4 regions of the Planococcus dechangensis genome follow, and region 4 is predicted to be linked to each of the others. Evidence: riboswitches for the same ligand, from Rfam matches in the RefSeq annotation. Region 4 holds a riboswitch; each other region holds the start of a gene.
What was found. A riboswitch is a leader RNA that binds a small molecule or an ion and turns the genes downstream of it on or off. The one in region 4 is predicted to bind thiamine pyrophosphate.
Positions count from the first base shown of each region.

Region 1: linked by a shared signal. The riboswitch ahead of ACFO5U_RS10070 (lipoate--protein ligase family protein) and the one ahead of thiT (energy-coupled thiamine transporter ThiT) in region 4 are both predicted to bind thiamine pyrophosphate.
Region 2: linked by a shared signal. The riboswitch ahead of ACFO5U_RS04855 (YkoF family thiamine/hydroxymethylpyrimidine-binding protein) and the one ahead of thiT (energy-coupled thiamine transporter ThiT) in region 4 are both predicted to bind thiamine pyrophosphate.
Region 3: linked by a shared signal. The riboswitch ahead of ACFO5U_RS04360 (ABC transporter substrate-binding protein) and the one ahead of thiT (energy-coupled thiamine transporter ThiT) in region 4 are both predicted to bind thiamine pyrophosphate.

Region 1 is NZ_JBHSGL010000005.1:1,405,723-1,410,164, reverse strand. It holds gene hmpA (NO-inducible flavohemoprotein) at 1-364, opposite strand, end outside; gene ACFO5U_RS10085 (RrF2 family transcriptional regulator) at 580-1,014, shown strand; gene ACFO5U_RS10080 (pyridoxamine 5'-phosphate oxidase family protein) at 1,044-1,466, opposite strand; gene ACFO5U_RS10075 (hypothetical protein) at 1,531-1,761, opposite strand; TPP riboswitch at 2,061-2,167, shown strand; gene ACFO5U_RS10070 (lipoate--protein ligase family protein) at 2,216-3,094, shown strand; gene lipA (lipoyl synthase) at 3,091-4,035, shown strand; gene ACFO5U_RS10060 (DUF4825 domain-containing protein) at 4,079-4,442, shown strand, end outside.
Region 2 is NZ_JBHSGL010000005.1:358,475-362,916, forward strand. It holds gene citZ (citrate synthase) at 1-30, shown strand, start outside; gene ACFO5U_RS04845 (protein adenylyltransferase SelO) at 193-1,653, shown strand; gene ACFO5U_RS04850 (hypothetical protein) at 1,764-1,964, opposite strand; TPP riboswitch at 2,141-2,245, shown strand; gene ACFO5U_RS04855 (YkoF family thiamine/hydroxymethylpyrimidine-binding protein) at 2,332-2,931, shown strand; gene ACFO5U_RS04860 (ECF transporter S component) at 2,924-3,505, shown strand; gene ACFO5U_RS04865 (ABC transporter ATP-binding protein) at 3,471-4,442, shown strand, end outside.
Region 3 is NZ_JBHSGL010000005.1:263,800-268,241, forward strand. It holds gene ACFO5U_RS04340 (DUF4179 domain-containing protein) at 1-219, shown strand, start outside; gene ACFO5U_RS04345 (nitroreductase family protein) at 484-1,128, shown strand; gene ACFO5U_RS04350 (MarR family winged helix-turn-helix transcriptional regulator) at 1,235-1,663, shown strand; gene ACFO5U_RS04355 (putative quinol monooxygenase) at 1,694-1,990, shown strand; TPP riboswitch at 2,088-2,197, shown strand; gene ACFO5U_RS04360 (ABC transporter substrate-binding protein) at 2,326-3,333, shown strand; gene ACFO5U_RS04365 (thiamine-binding protein) at 3,333-3,626, shown strand; gene ACFO5U_RS04370 (ABC transporter permease) at 3,626-4,393, shown strand; gene ACFO5U_RS04375 (ABC transporter ATP-binding protein) at 4,386-4,442, shown strand, end outside.
Region 4 is NZ_JBHSGL010000001.1:45,781-50,222, forward strand. It holds gene ACFO5U_RS00225 (hypothetical protein) at 1-65, opposite strand, end outside; gene ACFO5U_RS00230 (M20 family metallopeptidase) at 128-1,210, opposite strand; TPP riboswitch at 1,349-1,447, shown strand; gene thiT (energy-coupled thiamine transporter ThiT) at 1,546-2,124, shown strand; gene map (type I methionyl aminopeptidase) at 2,279-3,031, shown strand; gene ACFO5U_RS00245 (tryptophan-rich sensory protein) at 3,086-3,826, opposite strand; gene ACFO5U_RS00250 (M3 family oligoendopeptidase) at 4,013-4,442, shown strand, end outside.

The sequences.
Region 1 (4,442 bases), on a different contig from region 4:
ATGCATTGATGATGTCGTCTGTGGCCGCGTCTCCGAGCACTTCTTTGATTGCTTTCAGCAAATATTCTCCGACGATTGGATAATGTTCCGCTTTGACGCCAAGGCTCACGTGCTTATGGGCGATTTGTTCAACGACCGGGAGAATCGCTTCCAAATTATCGATATGAACGGCAGCCGCATAAACAGTATTGGCAAGTGCAGCTTGCTGGCGTCCTTGTTTTTGATTTGCTTGGTTGAAGATATTTAAAAGTTCAGGATGTGCTTCGAACATATTGCTGTAAAAGACAGTCGTGATGGTTTTTCCGTGTTCAGCTAATACAGGGGCGGTGGATTTGACGATTGTTCTTGTTTGTTCGGATAACATAGTCAATCTCTCCTTTTGTTTTCTATAGTTTCACTATACTCCTGAGAACGGTTTAAAGATATATTTAAAATACATCTTTAAAATTTGGACACATTTATTTTCACAGAAAAGTCACACATGGAATTTCTCCCTGAAAAGCTTGAAATGTGTAGAGGCGTTTACTTTTCAGAAATTAAGGCGGCGAGTATAATGGATGTTCAGGGAAGGTGAGAACGATGAGATTAACGATGTATACGGATTACTCATTGCGTGTGCTCATTTACTTGGGCACAAAAGATAATGGTAAACTGACAACCATCCAGGAAATATCCGATGCCTATCATATATCCAAAAATCATTTGATGAAAGTGACGTTCGAACTTGGAAAAGCTGGTTTTATCGAAACCGTACGGGGACGCGGAGGCGGCATTCGCTTAGCGGATCGCCCTGAGAATATCAATGTCGGGGCTGTTGTACGCCAAATGGAAGAAGATTTCCATTTGGTGGAATGCTTCAACCCGGAAGGCAATACATGCCCGATTTCTCCGATTTGTGGATTGCGCGGAGTATTGGGCAAAGCATTGAATGCATACTTAGCCGTTTTGGACGAATACACTTTGCAGGATCTTCTATTTAATAAAGAAGGGTTGCGTGACCTTTTGCGCACGTAAAAAAGCCTCCGATACCGGAGGCTTTTCGTTTACAGTTCAATTGTTTGGGGATCTTTTCCTTTGCGGTTCATCAAACGGACGCGTGCTGGCGTAATAGCTAGAATGATTAGGTTTGGATCATCCGGGCCTTCAAACCATCCGCGGAGATGTTCATTCCATACTTTATCGATCATTTCCCGGTCATCGCGCAGTGACATTTGCCCTTCGATTTCTAAGAAACTGTCGCCAACGCCTTCGCCTTCATAGCCAAGCAGGATGTGGGCGTTCGGATTTTTCTCTAGTTCCTCCACTTTTTGTGTTTGTTTGCTTGTAGCTGTATACAAAGTGAATTCATCGTTGAAAAAAGTCATATAACGTGAATGTGGTTTATTGTCTTTGATGGTTGCCAATGTGCCGATCATGCTGTCCTCGAGTATTTGGAGTGCAGCTTTTTTCAGTTCTTGTTGTGCCATTGCAATCTCTCCTTTGCTTTTGGTGGTTACATAATAAATCGCGGAGTTTGATTCCGCGGTGAAATTAATCTGGATATTTTTCGTCGCTTGATGAACTATCTTTCGTATCCCGAGGCTTTTTCTCATCTTGCATATCCTGTTTCAAGTCTTCCAATGGGATAGCGTCGACGTTCATTTCCTCTTCGTGCATTTCATTCAATGTTTTTTTGTCTGTTTTGATACCTTCCGGGTTGTCCATTGCTGCCCCATCGCGGGTTTTTCGGTCTTTTTCGTTAAAATGGTTTTTTTCTGCCATAATTAGCACCTCTCCTTTAACGTTCTTGTCTATCTATTCCTTAATCGCGATGCTTTAAAACATTGAGGTCTGCTCGGAAAAACGAATGAGCATACGAAAAGCGAACGGTTCAATAAGGCAAGCGAGCGAAAAGTATATGGACTTTATTTCTGTAGGTAAGTGCTGTCTTGACTTCTTTGCTATTCAAAAAATTATTTAACTGAGGGCACTTGTGAAAAATGTGATGAAAGTGAAAAAATACTATTTTGTATATTGAGATTTCTTGGAAGGAATGATAAGCTCGTAGAGAATAATACATAGCTGACCACTGGGGGAGCCGGAATTGACTGGCTGAGACGAGCGAATGCTTGGACTCCTTGAACCTGATCTGGACCATGCCAGCGTAGGGAAGTGGTGCGTATGCTTCCTATTGTCTGCATACACCGCTTTCCCCATGGGATTGCGGTGTTTTTTTATGGATTCGGGAGTATGCATAAGCGGAGAGGAGACGAGACGCTTGGAAGAAACATGGAGCTATATCGAATCAGGACCGTGCTCGCCAGCTTACAATATGGCGATGGATGAAGCAATTATGAATTGGCAGCGTAGAACCGGCATGCCGCCCGTCCTGCGATTTTACAGTTGGGCACCGGCAGGGATTTCAGTCGGCTTTTTCCAGAAACTGAACGGCAGCATCGATCTTGAAGCAGCAGCAAAATTAGGCATTCCTTTAGTTAGGAGACAGACTGGTGGAAAAGCCGTCCTGCATGATCACGAGCTGACGTACAGCGTAGTGATTCCGGAACAGCATCCATCCATGCCGAAATCAGTGAAAGAAGCGTATTTGGTTATTTCACGAGGATTGCTTGAAGGCTACAGGAACTTAGGGATTCAAGCAGAACTCGCGGCAGAGACGAAACGCCAAAAAGAATCTTCAGCGGTGTGCTTTGAAGAGCCTTCTTGGCACGAACTGACGGTGGCGGGGAAAAAAGCGGCAGGCAGCGCCCAGACAAGAAAGCAAGGCATCATTTTGCAGCATGGATCAATTCCGCTGTCGCTTGATGAAGCGAATTTGTTCGAACTGTTTGTTTATCCGAATAGCGCGGTAAAGGAAAGGGCGCGCAACGCGTTCCGAAGTCGCGCAGTGGCGATCAACGATTTGATGGAAGAGCCGGCAGACTTCAACAAAGTGCAGGCGGCGTTTAAGAGCGGGTTCGAAACAGGACTGAATATCAGGTTGGAAAAGTTTGAGCCGCCGCCGGAGCTGCTTGAAGAGGTGTGCATGCTTGAAATGAAGTACGCGAGTGAGGAATGGAACTTTAGGCGAGAAGAGAAAGGGGAGCTTATGCGATGACGAAAACAAAGCAGCGTGAACGGAAACCCGAATGGTTGAAAGTGAAATTGAACACGAACGAAACTTATAATGACTTGAAGAAATTGATGCGCGAAAAGAATTTGAATACGGTCTGTGAAGAAGCTAAATGCCCGAACATCCACGAATGTTGGAGCGAGCGGCGTACAGCCACTTTCATGATCCTTGGCGACACATGTACGCGGGCTTGCCGTTTCTGTGCGGTCAAAACCGGCCTGCCGAATGAATTGGACCTCGGCGAACCAGAACGTGTAGCAGAGTCTACGGAAATCATGAACTTGAAGCATGTCGTCGTTACAGCGGTGGCACGTGATGACTTGAAAGATGGAGGGGCAGCGGTATTTGCTGAAACAGTGCGTGCCATCCACCGGAAAATGCCGGAAACAACCGTCGAAATTTTGCCGTCCGATATGAAAGGCGATTACGAGAGCCTGCATATGCTGATGAGCAGTGAACCGGATATTTTCAACCATAATATCGAAACGGTTCGCCGCCTGACGAAGCGAGTCCGTGCAAGAGCCACTTATGACCGTTCGCTGGAATTATTGCTGCGCGTCAAAGAAATTGCGCCTCACGTGCCAACAAAATCGAGCATCATGGTAGGGCTTGGCGAAACGAAAGAAGAGATTATTGAAGCAATGGACGATCTTCTGGCGCACAAAGTCGACATCATGACTATTGGCCAGTATTTGCAGCCGACGCTCAAGCATTTGGATGTCGAACGCTATTACCACCCGGATGAATTTGCCGAATTGAAAGAAATCGCACTCGCGAAAGGCTTCAAGCATTGTGAAGCCGGCCCGATGGTGCGTTCGTCGTATCATGCAGATGAGCAAGTGAACGAAACCTCCGTTCAGCGCCGCATCAAATACATGAAAGGCGTTGAATCAACAGGGGCAAAAATTGACCGGATCGAATTCTAACAAGAAGGTGCATGGAAATTTCTTTTGGGAGAAGGTGGTGAGCATGTTGGAGAAGAAGGCTGTAGCAGCACTGCTATTACCCTTTCTGCTGCTCTTTTTCAGCGCATGCACTCCAGTGTCTGAGGCAGATGAACCGGATCTCTTCCGATATGAAGGGGCATCGGTAGGAAATAACAGCGCTATCGTCAATACCGTTATCCATCTGCCGGGGACAGAACACTTTACAGGAATTAAACTTGAAACGAAACAACAGCCTTATGGAATTATCCTAGCTTATGATTGGTCTGAGTCTTCCTTATCGCACAAAGAAACCGCTGTCTACAATGCTACGTATTTGTTTACGCTTATCGACAATGTGGACTGGATTCAATTTGACTTTGACACTGGGTCAGACATGAAGCAGTACC
Region 2 (4,442 bases), on a different contig from region 4:
CAAACTTATGTACCAGTAGAACAGCGCTAACTCCACCTGATATCGCTTGAGCCGAAACCCGTCATAGGGGATCCGGCTCAAGTTTTTTATTTCCAGCTTATTAATCCCCTTTCCTTGTTTCCCGGTTTTTCAACGCGGTATAATGACACCAAAGGACAAAGCTCCAACCAGCTTACGACAGGAGGCGCTCTCATGAAGACGCAAAGCTCGAACAGCGGATGGAATCTGCGCAACACCTATGCACAACTTCCGAAAACATTATATGCACCAATGCAAGCCAACCCCGTCGCATCTCCTCAACTGCTTATGTTAAACGAGGAGCTTGCCGTCTCACTTGGGTTTGACACGGACAAACTCCGGACATCAGAGGCGCTGCAGATTTTTGCGGGCAACCAATTTCCCGATGGAAGCCTCCCTCTTGCACAAGCCTATGCCGGACATCAATTCGGCCAATTCACGATGCTTGGCGACGGTCGGGCTATTTTAATCGGAGAACAGCAAACACCGACTGGCGAATTATTCGATATCCAGTTAAAAGGCGCAGGCCTCACTCCGTTTTCACGCGGCGGTGACGGACGGGCGGCAGTAGGCCCGATGCTGCGGGAATATATTATCAGTGAAGGCATGCACGCACTCGGAATTCCCACCAGCCGCAGCCTGGCTGTGGTGTTGACAGGCGAAAAGATCCAGCGGCACTCGGCAGAGCCCGGCGCCATTTTAACGCGCGTTGCATCAAGCCATATTCGGGTCGGCACTTTTCAATACACCGCAAAATACCGATCGGTAGACGATTTACGCGCACTTGCGGATTACACGATCCAACGGCATTTCCCCGATATTCAGGACAATGATTATATCGAGTTATTCCGCCGCGCCGCGAAAAAACAAGCGGCACTTATCGCTAAATGGCAACTCAGCGGATTTGTCCATGGCGTCATGAACACCGACAATATGGCCATCAGCGGCGAAACGATCGATTATGGCCCTTGTGCATTTTTAGATCATTACGATGCACAGGCGGTATTTAGTTCCATTGATGCAGGCGGCCGCTATGCCTACCGCAACCAGCCATTGATTGGCGGATGGAACTTAGCGCGCTTTGCAGAATCCCTATTTCCTTTGCTCGATGATATGCCAGAACAGCAGGCACTTTCTGTTATGCAACAGTCTTTAGAAGAATATGTTATTCAGCAAAAAGACTATTTCGAAAAAGGCATGCGTGAGAAGCTTGGCTTATTCACGGAACAACCGGAAGATGCAAAGTTGATCAATGAATTGCTCGATCTGATGCAAAGTACACACGCAGACTACACCAATACGTTCCGTGCACTCACATTCGACGAAGTGACAGAACCGAATTTAACGGGGGCAGCATTCGACAACTGGCGCGAGAAATGGACGGCCCGTCAACAGCAGGAAGGCCGTTCGGCAAATGACAGCCTGGATTTGATGAAGAGCCGAAACCCGGCAGTCATTCCAAGGAACCATCGGGTTGAAGCTGCGATTGCCGCAGCTGAACAAGGGGATTACAGCGTCACTGAAAAATTATTGTCAATACTTAAGAACCCTTATGCCCATTCAGCTGAACAACAAGATTTCGCGGCACCTCCGCCCCCTTCAACACCGCCTTACCGCACATTTTGCGGCACATAAAAAGCTCTGCGGGAAAACTCGCAGAGCTTTTTTCTTCACATCGTTATTCACTTTAATATCTATTCATTTTTATTCATGAATAAAATTATTCAATTGAATAATTATTCAAATCACAACTCTGTAACGCTTACCATTTTCACTTCGCTCATTCTGAATTGGAAAAAGGTGTTTTTTTCGCCAGTGAATTCCAACATGCTGTCAGAGTCCAGTCCACTAGCTGCTTCTTTCGGGCTTCCGGCTTCGACAACGATTGCTGCTTCTACTCCGCTCCCTAAATGATAAACGACGCGGTACTTTTTAGTTTGTGCCATGATTGGTTTCCTCCTAAAAATAAGTGACTCTTCTTCTTTACCCGCTCCCGCAGTGAATATGCTTATTAGGCGACAAGTTCACTGGATTGCCAAAAAATCAAAAAGCCTTTACTTCATGGAGCCATTGCTCTAGACTAGAGCCATCGGGTCAACCCGACACTAAAAAAGCATAGCGTTTTCTGCACTAGGGGTGCATATTTTGCTGAGATGAGAGCTTTTGCTCCGATCCCTTATGACTCGAACAGGTTAGGACCTGCGTGAGGAAGTGTAGTGACTTTCCAAAACAAAACCTTTTAATGATTTGGGACAGTGGCTGCATCTTCACGGATGCGGCTTTTTTTGTGCACATTTTTAGGAGGAATTTTTTATGGAACCCATTTTTTGCGGCACGAGCCCCATTGTCGGCTTTCGTTTTTCGATGCATCCGATGAGCGACAACTTTATCCGAATTCTTAAAACTGCCTTGGCCGAGACGGATACATCGAATGTCTGGATGCAAACGGATGATGTGTCGACTGTCATACGCGGCAAACAGCATCATGTTTTCAATGTCGCCAAGGCACTGGTGCTGCATGCAGCGAAAACAAAAGAGCATATTGCGCTATCCGGTACATTTTCAATCGGCTGTCCAGGAGATTCGGCTGGAGACAATTATTTAGAAGTCGAAGACGAACTGGCAAATACCGATCCTGCTTCTCAATATGTATCGTCTCAATTTGCGCTTTATCCAATGAATAACCCGGACTATATGGCGGTCATCTATCGGGAAGTTGAACGCGCAAAAGCACACGGGGTCTGGAACGATTCGATGCATTACGCAAGCGGCATCCACGGCGACATTCATGAGGTATTCAAGTTCTATGAAGAAAGTTTCACCCAAGCCCGCACCGACGAACACCCTCACCTCGTCATGACGGTCTCGATGAGCATCAACAGCCCTTCGCATATAGGTGGCCAGCATGCTTAAATCATGGAAATTAAAGGAAATCGTCCTCATGTCCTTGTTCGGTGTCGTCTTCGGCATTATTTATTTGGTGTTTCTCCACATTGGCAATATTTGGGCCGGCGTCATCGGCCCGCTCGCTTATGAATGGATGTTTGGCATCTGGTTTATCGTTTCGATCATCTGCATGTACATCATCCGCAAACCCGGAGCTGCCCTCTTGCCGGAAACTTTGGCTGCGACCATTGAAGTGATGCTTGGCAACGCGGTCGGCCCGCGCCTCATTTTATCCGGCATTATCCAAGGCCTGGGCGCGGAAGCCGCCTTCGCACTGACGCGCTACCGTCATTTCCATATCGGGGTTTTGATGCTTGCTGGCGCTTTAGCTGGTGTGTTCAGTTTTGTCTATGGCTATTTTCTATCCGGCTATGCGGCGCTTGATCCATCGTTTGTCGCGCTAATGTTCACATTGCGAGTGATGAGCGGCGCTATCATTGCGGGAATCGGCGGGAAATACATCGCGGATGGCTTGCTTGCAACCGGCTCGCTGAGGGGTTATGCAATTGCCCGGACGGAAAAGAGCGATGCCGGTGCGTAGCCAAGCTTTTGCACTGGAAGATTACAGCTTCTGCTATCCAGATACTCAACAGGCGACTTTAAACCATTTAACATTATCCATCGAACAAGGCCAGCGTGTCGTCATCACAGGACCGAGCGGATGCGGAAAATCGTCCTTGCTTTATTTATTGAACCGATTGTACCCAGCAAATTGCGACGGCATCGTGTCGGGCTCACTCGATATATACGGCAAACAGTCCGATCGTTATGAAGCGGGGGAAATCAACAAAACGATCGCCACCGTTTTTCAGGATCCGGACGCCCAGTTTTGCATGCCGACAGTGGAAGAAGAACTGGCCTTCACTTTGGAAAATCTTCATACACCGCGTGAAGACATGCAATATCGCATTGATGCCATCTTATCGAAGACAGGGTTAGTGGAATATCGAAAACGTATCATCCAAACTTTATCAGGCGGATGGAAGCAACGTGTTGCGACAGCCTGTGCATTGATTATGGAACCGAAATGTTTGCTTTTGGATGAACCGCTCACTCATTTGGACCCTGTCACTGCAATGGAATTCGTGTCATGGCTCGATGCTTTACAGGCCGAGCATCAGCTCACTGTCGTCGCTATCGAACATAAACTGGAGCTATGGGGTGCTTTTTTCGACCGTGAAATCGCGCTGACAAAGGATGGCACCATCGGCAAGGACGCAGCATTCGACGCAAAATCGCCGACTTTTTTCACACGGCGCAAACGCTCGATTCGTCAAGACACATTATTAGCCGCAGAGCAATTGACAGTTTCAAAAAATGGGATCCGGCTGATCAGCGACATCTCTCTGGCACTGATAAGCGGTCAAGTCACGGTCGTTGCTGGCCCGAACGGCAGCGGCAAGTCGACTTTATTGAAAGCATTGTGCGGCATTTACAAACCTTTTACAGGGTCTCTGCGAGGAAAGCCGGCAGGTTAC
Region 3 (4,442 bases), on a different contig from region 4:
GACATCTTCTGGACAGCCACAATGAGAGGACTTGATCCTTTGGCCACCTCATTGACGTTTTATCCATTCGGCCACGTCAGCCGCTTGGAGGAGGGGAAAGATCCAGAGTTTATTCGCATAGAGTTTGACGCGCTGGAAATCAATATGCTCGAAGGAAGCTATCGAATTATAGAAGATCCGGTGTTCCCGGTTTTTGAAGAGCCAGAAGAGGAAGAGTAAAAGGACAAAACCCGCGACGGTTAACACACCGTGGCGGGTTTTGCCGTGTGGAGGCTAATGGTTTATAGAAGTAACGACGCCCAACAACTGGACTCATTGAAACCTGAAAAGTCTTTTACTTTAACAAATTTCATCTGAAATTAACAAGCCGATTGCTTCCAGTTGCATATCTCATCCAATGGGTTTATATTAAATGAGCCCTCAATAAATGAGGGGTCAATTAAATACCTTTCGAAATAAGAAGTGAAAAAGGAGCAATTTAGTGTGAATACTTTACAAAACCAGAAAACCAATGATTTCAATGAAATCGTCAATGGACGCCGTTCCATTAAGCAATACGATCCGACAGTCAAAATCAGCCGCGAGGAAATGACGGAAATCCTCGAACAGGCAGCCAAAGCGCCATCTTCCATCAATATGCAGCCGTGGCGTTTCCTCGTCATCGACAGCGACGAAGGAAAAGAAAAGCTTGCGCCGCTTGCTTCATTCAACTTGGACAAAGTGATGAGCTCATCTGCGGTGATTGCGGTATTCGGCGACCGGAAAAACTACGAATATGCAGAAGAAATTTATGGAAAAGCCGTAGAACATGGCTATATGCCAGAAGATGTGAAGGATTTCCAACTCGGATACTTCAAACCTTTATATGAAGGCATGTCTGATGAGCAGATGAAAGACATCGTGCTATTGGACTCAGGCCTTGTCTCCATGCAATTGATGCTTGTTGCCCGTGCATTCGGCTATGACACCAACCCGATCGGTGGCTACGACAAGGAAAAAATCGCGGAAACATTCGGCATGGACAAAGAGCGCTATGTGCCAGTCATGCTCCTTACGATCGGTAAAGCCGCAAACGAAGGCTTCCAGTCGTACCGCTTGCCGGTCGATACGATCACGACTTGGAGCTAAGCTAGCCGACCTTGAGTATCCAAGATTTATGTATTATATTTGACTGGTCAATGAATAGTGGGCACAGCTATCAATTGACTTCATCGATTATTTAGGAGGTCTTTCTATGCCGTGTTCATTTTCAAAGCAGGAACAAGTGCTGCACCAGTTTAAGGGCCTGACCAATCAGATCAGCCCCAAGTTTGAGCGCTGCACAGGCATCAGTGCCTCGCGCTTTGAACTATTGTCCCAACTGTATAAAGTGGATGAAATCAACCAGTCGACGCTCCAGAAATTGGTCAATATCGACGGCGCCGCGATTACGCGCCATTTGAAGCAACTCGAAGCGAGTGGAATGGTCACAAAACGCAGAAATCCACAGGACAACCGCGTGATTTTTGTCAGCCTGACCGATGAAGGCCGCGAGCGCATCATCGAATACCGGAAAGAGAATATGGGCTTCGTCAAACAAATGCTCCACGACTTCACTACTGAGGAAGTGGATGCGCTTAGTGATATGCTCAAACGCATGCAAGACAATATCGTTGATTATTAAAAAATATAAATTAAAGGATGGCGAAATCACATGATGATTATTCACGCACATTTGCAAGTGAAACCTGAGCAGCAACAAGCCTTTTTAAACGAAAGTAAAACTCTGATAGAAGCATCCCGTAAAGAACAAGGCAATATCCAATACGATTTGATGAAATCGGTCGAGCATGAGGGTCATTTCACAATGGTTGAAGTATGGAAAGATGCGCAAGCGATCGAAGCCCATAACTCAAGCGAGCATTTCACGGCATTCTCCAAAAAAGCGACTGGGTTCATGAGCGCACCGATCGAACTCAAAGTCTATAGCGGTGAAGCTGTCCCAATGTAAGGAAATCTCGTTTGTTCAAGCGAGATGCCAGACAGAGCTTGAACATATTCGTCAACTATGACAAGATAGTCTTTGAAAGACAAATGCAAATTTCATAAAACACATGTGGGGGAATCGGTGTTGCCGATTGAGAGAATATCCGTGAGATATTGACCCTTGGAACCTGAACTGGCTAATACCAGCGGAGGGAACATATTCAAATCGGTCTATTCTGCGATGATATGCGCCCAAGGTTTCTCTAACCTTGGGCGCTTTTTTGTATCCGCAATTGGATATGTCCCCTGACTCAGCTCCTGAAATCATCTTTTATGAATTCATTCAGAGGGGGAAATAATATGAAGAAATGGACGTTTGTCATCGTACCGGTGTTGTTGATGGCAGCATGCACAGACGAAGCGGAAAACACGGCAAGTGATGTGGCCAATGAACAACAAGGCTTGAAAGAGGTGACGATGGTCTTGGATTGGACGCCGAATACCAACCATACCGGTTTATACGTGGCACAGCAAAATGGTTATTTTGAAGCACAAGGGCTCGATGTCGAAATCATCTTGCCGGGTGAAGCGGGCGCCAATCAATTGGTAGCTGCCAACCAGGCGGAATTTGGCATCGGCGCACAGGAAAGTTTGACGGAAGCGAGAGTCCAAGGCATTCCAATTGTCTCCATCGCGGCGCTTATCCAACACAATACATCCGGGTTTGCATCGCCTAAATCTAAAGGCATCGAGTCGCCGAGTGATTACGAAGGAAAAACTTACGGCGGATGGGGGGCACCGGTCGAAAAAGCGGTGCTCGGGTCTATCATGGAGCAAGACAGCGCAGATGTAGAAAGAGTGGACATCGTCAATATCGGCAATAGCGACTTTTTCACTGCCGTCGAGCGCGACATCGATTTCGCCTGGATCTACTATGGCTGGACGGGGATTGAAGCGGAACTGCGCGGCGATGAATTGAACATGCAGTATTTGATGGATCTCTCGGACAAACTGGATTATTACACCCCGATCCTGATGACCAATGAAAACATGATTGCAGAAGATCCGGAAACGGTTCGGGCATTCACGAAAGCGGTGTCCCAAGGCTATGAATTCGCCATCGATGAGCCGGAACAAGCAGCGGACATCCTCATCGAGTCAGTACCGGATTTGGACCCGGAGCTGGTGAAAGCGAGCCAAGAGTGGTTGTCGCCGAAATATCAGGACGATGCCACAAGATTCGGCGAACAGCAAGAGCAAGTTTGGGCGGATTACGCTGCCTGGATGTTCGACAATGGCTTGCTGGACGAGGAACTGGATGTCGAGCAGGCATACACCAATGAATTTTTACCGGAGGAGGAAAGCTGATGGGCAATGCACTATTGAGTATTCAAATCATCCCGAAAACGAAAAATGGGGAAGACGTGATTCCGTATGTGGACAAAGCGATCGCCGTTATTGAAAAGTCAGGCGTGAAGTACCAAGTCAATCCATTGGAGACGACAATGGAAGGAGATCTGGCGCAGTTGTTTTCAATCGTCGAGGAAATGAACGAGGCGATGATTGAAGGCGGCAGTTCGAACGTCATCTCACAAATCAAAGTGCTGTATCAGCCGAGCGGCGCATCGATGGATAAATTGACGGAGAAATACCGGCCGTGATGATTGTGCGAAAGGGATGGAGACCAGTTTTGGTCCTCATCCTTTTATTGATCATCTGGCAATTGCTAGTGCCGATTTTTGAAGTGCCGGACTGGCTGCTTCCAACACCTTATCAAATCGGGCTGGAAGCGGTAAACAGTTGGCCATACTATAGCGGGCATTTATTTGCCACGATTCGTTTGTCGATCCTCGGCTTTTTCATCGGATCGTCGATCGGGCTTGGCGTCGCGATGATCCTCCATCTCGTGCCGAAACTGCGGGAGACCTTTTATCCTTTGCTGATTTTATCGCAAAATATCCCGATTATCGTTTTGGCGCCGCTGTTGGTCATTTGGTTCGGCTTCGGCTTGCTGCCGAAACTGATCATCATCATTCTCGTATGCTTTTTCCCGATCACCATCGCCGCCCTCGATGGGTTTAGGCAGACAAGCGGTGAATTGCTGCATTATATGAAAATGGCCGGAGCTGACAGACACCAGATTTTTTGGAAGCTCGAATGGCCGCATGCGATGCCGTCGATCTTCTCAGGCTTGAAAATTGCGGCGACCTATAGCGTCATGGGCGCCGTCATTTCCGAATGGCTCGGGGCGCAGGAAGGCATCGGCGTCTATATGACGCTGGCCTCTTCGTCATTCCGAACGACGCAAGTATTTGTCGCGATCCTGTTGATCATGTGTTTGAGCATGATATTTTTTGCGGCGATCGTGTTATTGGAAAAGCGGGTCATCCGCTGGAAAACGATCAGGGGAGGAAATGCGAATGGCTGAATTGGTGATTGAGCAATTGACTAAAAGCTTCGACGGGGCTGAAGTATTG
Region 4 (4,442 bases):
CGGATGATCGGGTATGCAATCGGTCCGTATTTGATTGCTGACCTAAGAAGTCTTCCAATAGCCATATTTATCGCTCCATTCATTTTCAATTAAGGGTTTAATAGTAACTTCCCGTTTTCGCCATGATCTAAACATTTGTCGGAGCGGCTGCATGGGTGATCAAGATGTTTTTATAGGCATGGACACTCGAAATCACTACGTACTCAGCGTTGCCATGCCAATCGTCACCACTCGGTCCAAATTCGATAGCGCCCTCGCCGCCGGTTTTTTCAGCATAATAACGAGTATCGGCCGCACCATGCTGGCCGAAGAGTATTGGGTTTTCGTTGGTGGTCTGTTCGACTGCTGTCATTAAGGTTTTGATATACGGATGCTCGTCCGTCGTTGTCAAAGCAGGCGTCGAGCCGCTCGCCTTGTATTCCATGTCGACACCGACCGTTTCCGCAAGCTCGACCATTTGGCGAACGATTTCATCTTTGTCTTGCCCAGGCATAAAACGGATGTCATACGACATGGTGCAGATTTCCGGTACGACATTATAGCGGTCGCCAGCGTTGATGATCGGCAGATTAACCGATGGCTGCTCATAGTATTTCGTCGATTCTTGACGGAACGGCAAATCGGCCATGCCGGCATGGAATTTCATCGCGGATTCGATGGCATTGATGCCTTCCCAAGGGCGTGACCCGTGAGCCGGCTTTCCTTTAAACGTCAAATCCATTCTTAGAATGCCTTTTGATTGAAGGCCAATCTTCAACTGGGTCGGCTCGCCGCAAATGACAAAATCACCATAATAGCCTTCGTCCACCAGCCATTTGGACGTATTGCGGCCGCCGATTTCTTCATCGGTCACGATATGAAGCTGTACTTCGCGTCTCAATGATGCCTCATCCAACTCGATGAAAGCTTGCATCATCGCAGCAACGCCGGCTTTCATATCGGCAGAGCCGCGTCCGTATAGTTTATCGCCTTCAACCATAGGGGAAAATTGTTCGGGGTGTCCTGGCACAACATCTACATGGCCGTTCCAGATGATTTTCTCTGTGCCTGTTCCTTTGGTCGCGGTCAACATCAAATAACCTTTATTGTCGTGTATCGTCACATCTTCGCCTTTGGCTTTCAACCAGGCAGAACAAAACATCAACGCTTCATTTGCCCCTTCTTTCGTATCGCTCTGGATTTTAATCAAGTCTTTTAACAAATCAATCATTTATTCGGCAGCCCACAAGCTGCCTCCACCACCTTTCGTCAATGTCTACTAATTACTACCTACCCTATCCTTTTTGCTTGAAACGATTGCCAGCTTGAAATCCCTTGTGTACAATACACATAATACCGAATTAATTGTATACACCACAAGGGGAGCTATAGCTGAGAGTGAACGTTTTGTTCTTACCCTTCGAACCTGTAAGTTAACACTTGCGCAGGGATGTGGATGGAAAACCGGCCCTTACGGCGCCAGGATCTGTCCTGGCGCCGTTTTAGTATTGTTCGGCAAAAACGGCCCTTCTGGTGATGTGCAAATCCATAGGGAGGCAGTTTGGAATGAGAAATTTACGCGTATTATTAATGGTCGAGATCGCGATATTTGGAGCGCTTGGCTTTGTACTGGACTTTATTGCGTTCCGTATGCCGCAGGGCGGATCGGTCAGTTTGGTGATGATCCCGATTGTGCTAATGGCGTTCCGAAGAGGGATTTTAGCGGGCATTGCCACCGGTTTTCTGGTCGGCTTGCTGCAGATTGTCACCGGATTTATTTCGGTGGCTCCGTTATCTTTCGGCTTTGTCGTCATGCAAGTATTCCTGGATTATCTAGTTGCCTATAGTGTTGTCGGGCTCGCGGGCATCGTGCGCGGACAGTATTTGCAAGCCGTCCGCACGAAGCAGACCGGCCAAATCATATTAATGGTGGCGCTCGGTGTATTAATTGGCTCATTTTTGCGTTATGTGACGCATGTCATCACCGGCATCTTGTTTTTCGGCATGTTTGCTGAAGGTAACGTGTTTATCTACTCGGCGCTGTATAACGCAACTTATATGATTCCTGTCGCCATCGTCGCAGCCATTGTCTGTTCGCTGCTTTTTGTTACCGCACCGCGCTTGACGCAGCCGGAATCGCAATAAGAGAAAACCGCCTAATACTAGGCGGTTTTTTTATGGCAGTGAATTGTGAGAAAGGTACGGTTTTCGGTATACGGTCTAGACTGGCATGGCAGGGCAGTTTGTGCCGAATTTATGTTATAATGCACAAATAGAATAGATTGAAAGAAGGGTAAGTATGATAGCATCTACTGAAAAAGATATTGAAGGTTTGAAAAAAGCTGGCCGCATGGTGGCTGAAATCCGTGAAACCATGAAGGCAGCTGTGAAACCAGGCGTTACAACGAAAGAAATTGATGAACTGGGCGGCCGTTTGTTTGAAGAGTGGGGTGGCGTGTCCGCGCCGAAATCGGAATATGATTTCCCAGGCTACACATGCATCAGCGTCAATGAAGAAGTGGCGCACGGCATTCCCGGTAAACGGGTCATCCAAGAAGGCGATATCGTCAACATTGATGTATCGGGTTCTTACGGCGATTATTTTGCCGATACCGGCATATCATTTGTTGTCGGCGAGGGGCATGATGCGAAGGAGAAATTATGCAAAGCTGCAGAATCTGCATTTGACCGCGCCATGCTGAAAGTCAAAGCTGGCGCGAAGCTCAACCAGATCGGCAAAGCTGTCGAGCGGGAAGCGAAAGACCAAGGGTTTTTTGTCATCAAAAACTTGACTGGTCACGGTGTAGGGAAATCATTGCACGAAGCGCCTCAGCACATCCTTAATTATTACGATGCGTGGGAAACGACGATTTTAAAAGAAGGAATGGTACTCGCCGTCGAACCGTTTATTTCCCAAAAAGCAGAACATATCATCGAATCCGGTGACGGCTGGACATTCATCACACCAGACCAGTCGCTCGTCGCACAAATCGAACATACCGTTCTCGTCACAAAAGGCGAACCCGTTTTGCTGACAAAACTGGAAAGCTAAAACGTACGAATAAAATAAAGCGAAAAAAACAACCATCGGAGGATGGTTGTTTTTTTATGGTGTAAAGTTTTGCTGGACCGGTTTTTTCTTGATCAATAAAATGCCAGTAACTAGAACGCCGCTCAAAAACAGCGCTGCCGTGCTGACTAACATCTCGTCCATGCCATGCTTGGCAGCGATTGCCACGAACGCCCAGATAAATACCAGCGTCAGCGGGACGTCCGAGTAGTGGAAGCGGATATGGAGCGCAAGTGCAGTGGCCACTGTCAACATAATCACTGTCCATAATTGATCACTCAGGCCCCAGCCACTCCAGCTATAATATGTCAGGACATAGCTGATGTTGGCGATGGTCGCCACGCTGATCCAACCAAGGTTGACAGAAATGGGCAAGCGCTCAGTAAAGCCGCGCTCAAAATTATTGTATTGCAGATACAAGGCGATCAGCGATAGCAAGTAAGCAAGCATCGCGGCAATTGACCATATAAAATACTCGTAATGCCAGCAAAGCAGCCAGACAATATTGAATAGAGCGCTTAATACGAAAAACAATGTAACTTGCGCTGATGGATAAACTCCTTTTTTCGAGCGCAGCCAAAAGCCGACGATCCAGACAGCCAACAGAATATATATAACAGACCAAATGGAAAACGCATAACCGGCCGGTGTAAACAGCACCGGAAGCCGGTTGGAGATTTCACCGGTAGCCTGACCGTTGATCGGCAGTATATTAGCCAAGGCATTCATTGTGATGACGGCGATAAAGGCGATTGTCATCAGCAGTATGCGAATCATATGAAATCCCTCCTCATGTATCAGTATAAACTCGCAAGCGGGTACGACCAATAAGAAAGTGAAGGAAGTTTCCTAAAAATGGCGATATCGTGAAAAGTGCAAGCTGCTCACCATTCCCGTTAAGCGAGTGTAAATGTTATACTAGTTTATGTATTTTGAAAATTCGTCATACCAGGGGGAAACAACATGACCACTATTTATCCGGAAGTATGGGAGCTTGACAGTCTTTTTCAAGGGGGCAGCGACTCGGCTGAACTGAAAAAACATTTGGAGGATACCGACCAAAAACTTAAAAGCTTCGAACAGGCTGCTGAGCAATTTGAAGTGCCGACACAAGCCGTACAAATTGCCGAATTTATAGAGCAGACAGCCGCGGTGTCAGTGGATGTCCGCCAAGCTGGCGCGTATATCGGCTGTTTGATGGCACAAAACACAGAAGACAAGCCTGCGGCATTGCTGCAAAGTGAACAGGCACTTTTGAGATCCCGTTTCCAAAGTGCCTTCCTGAAGTTCAAGCAGGCGCTGATGGCGACTGAACAAACAGTGTGGGATGAGTTATTGGCGTCTGATAGCTTAACAGAATTTGCTTTCGTATTGGAGGAATGGCGCCAGGAAG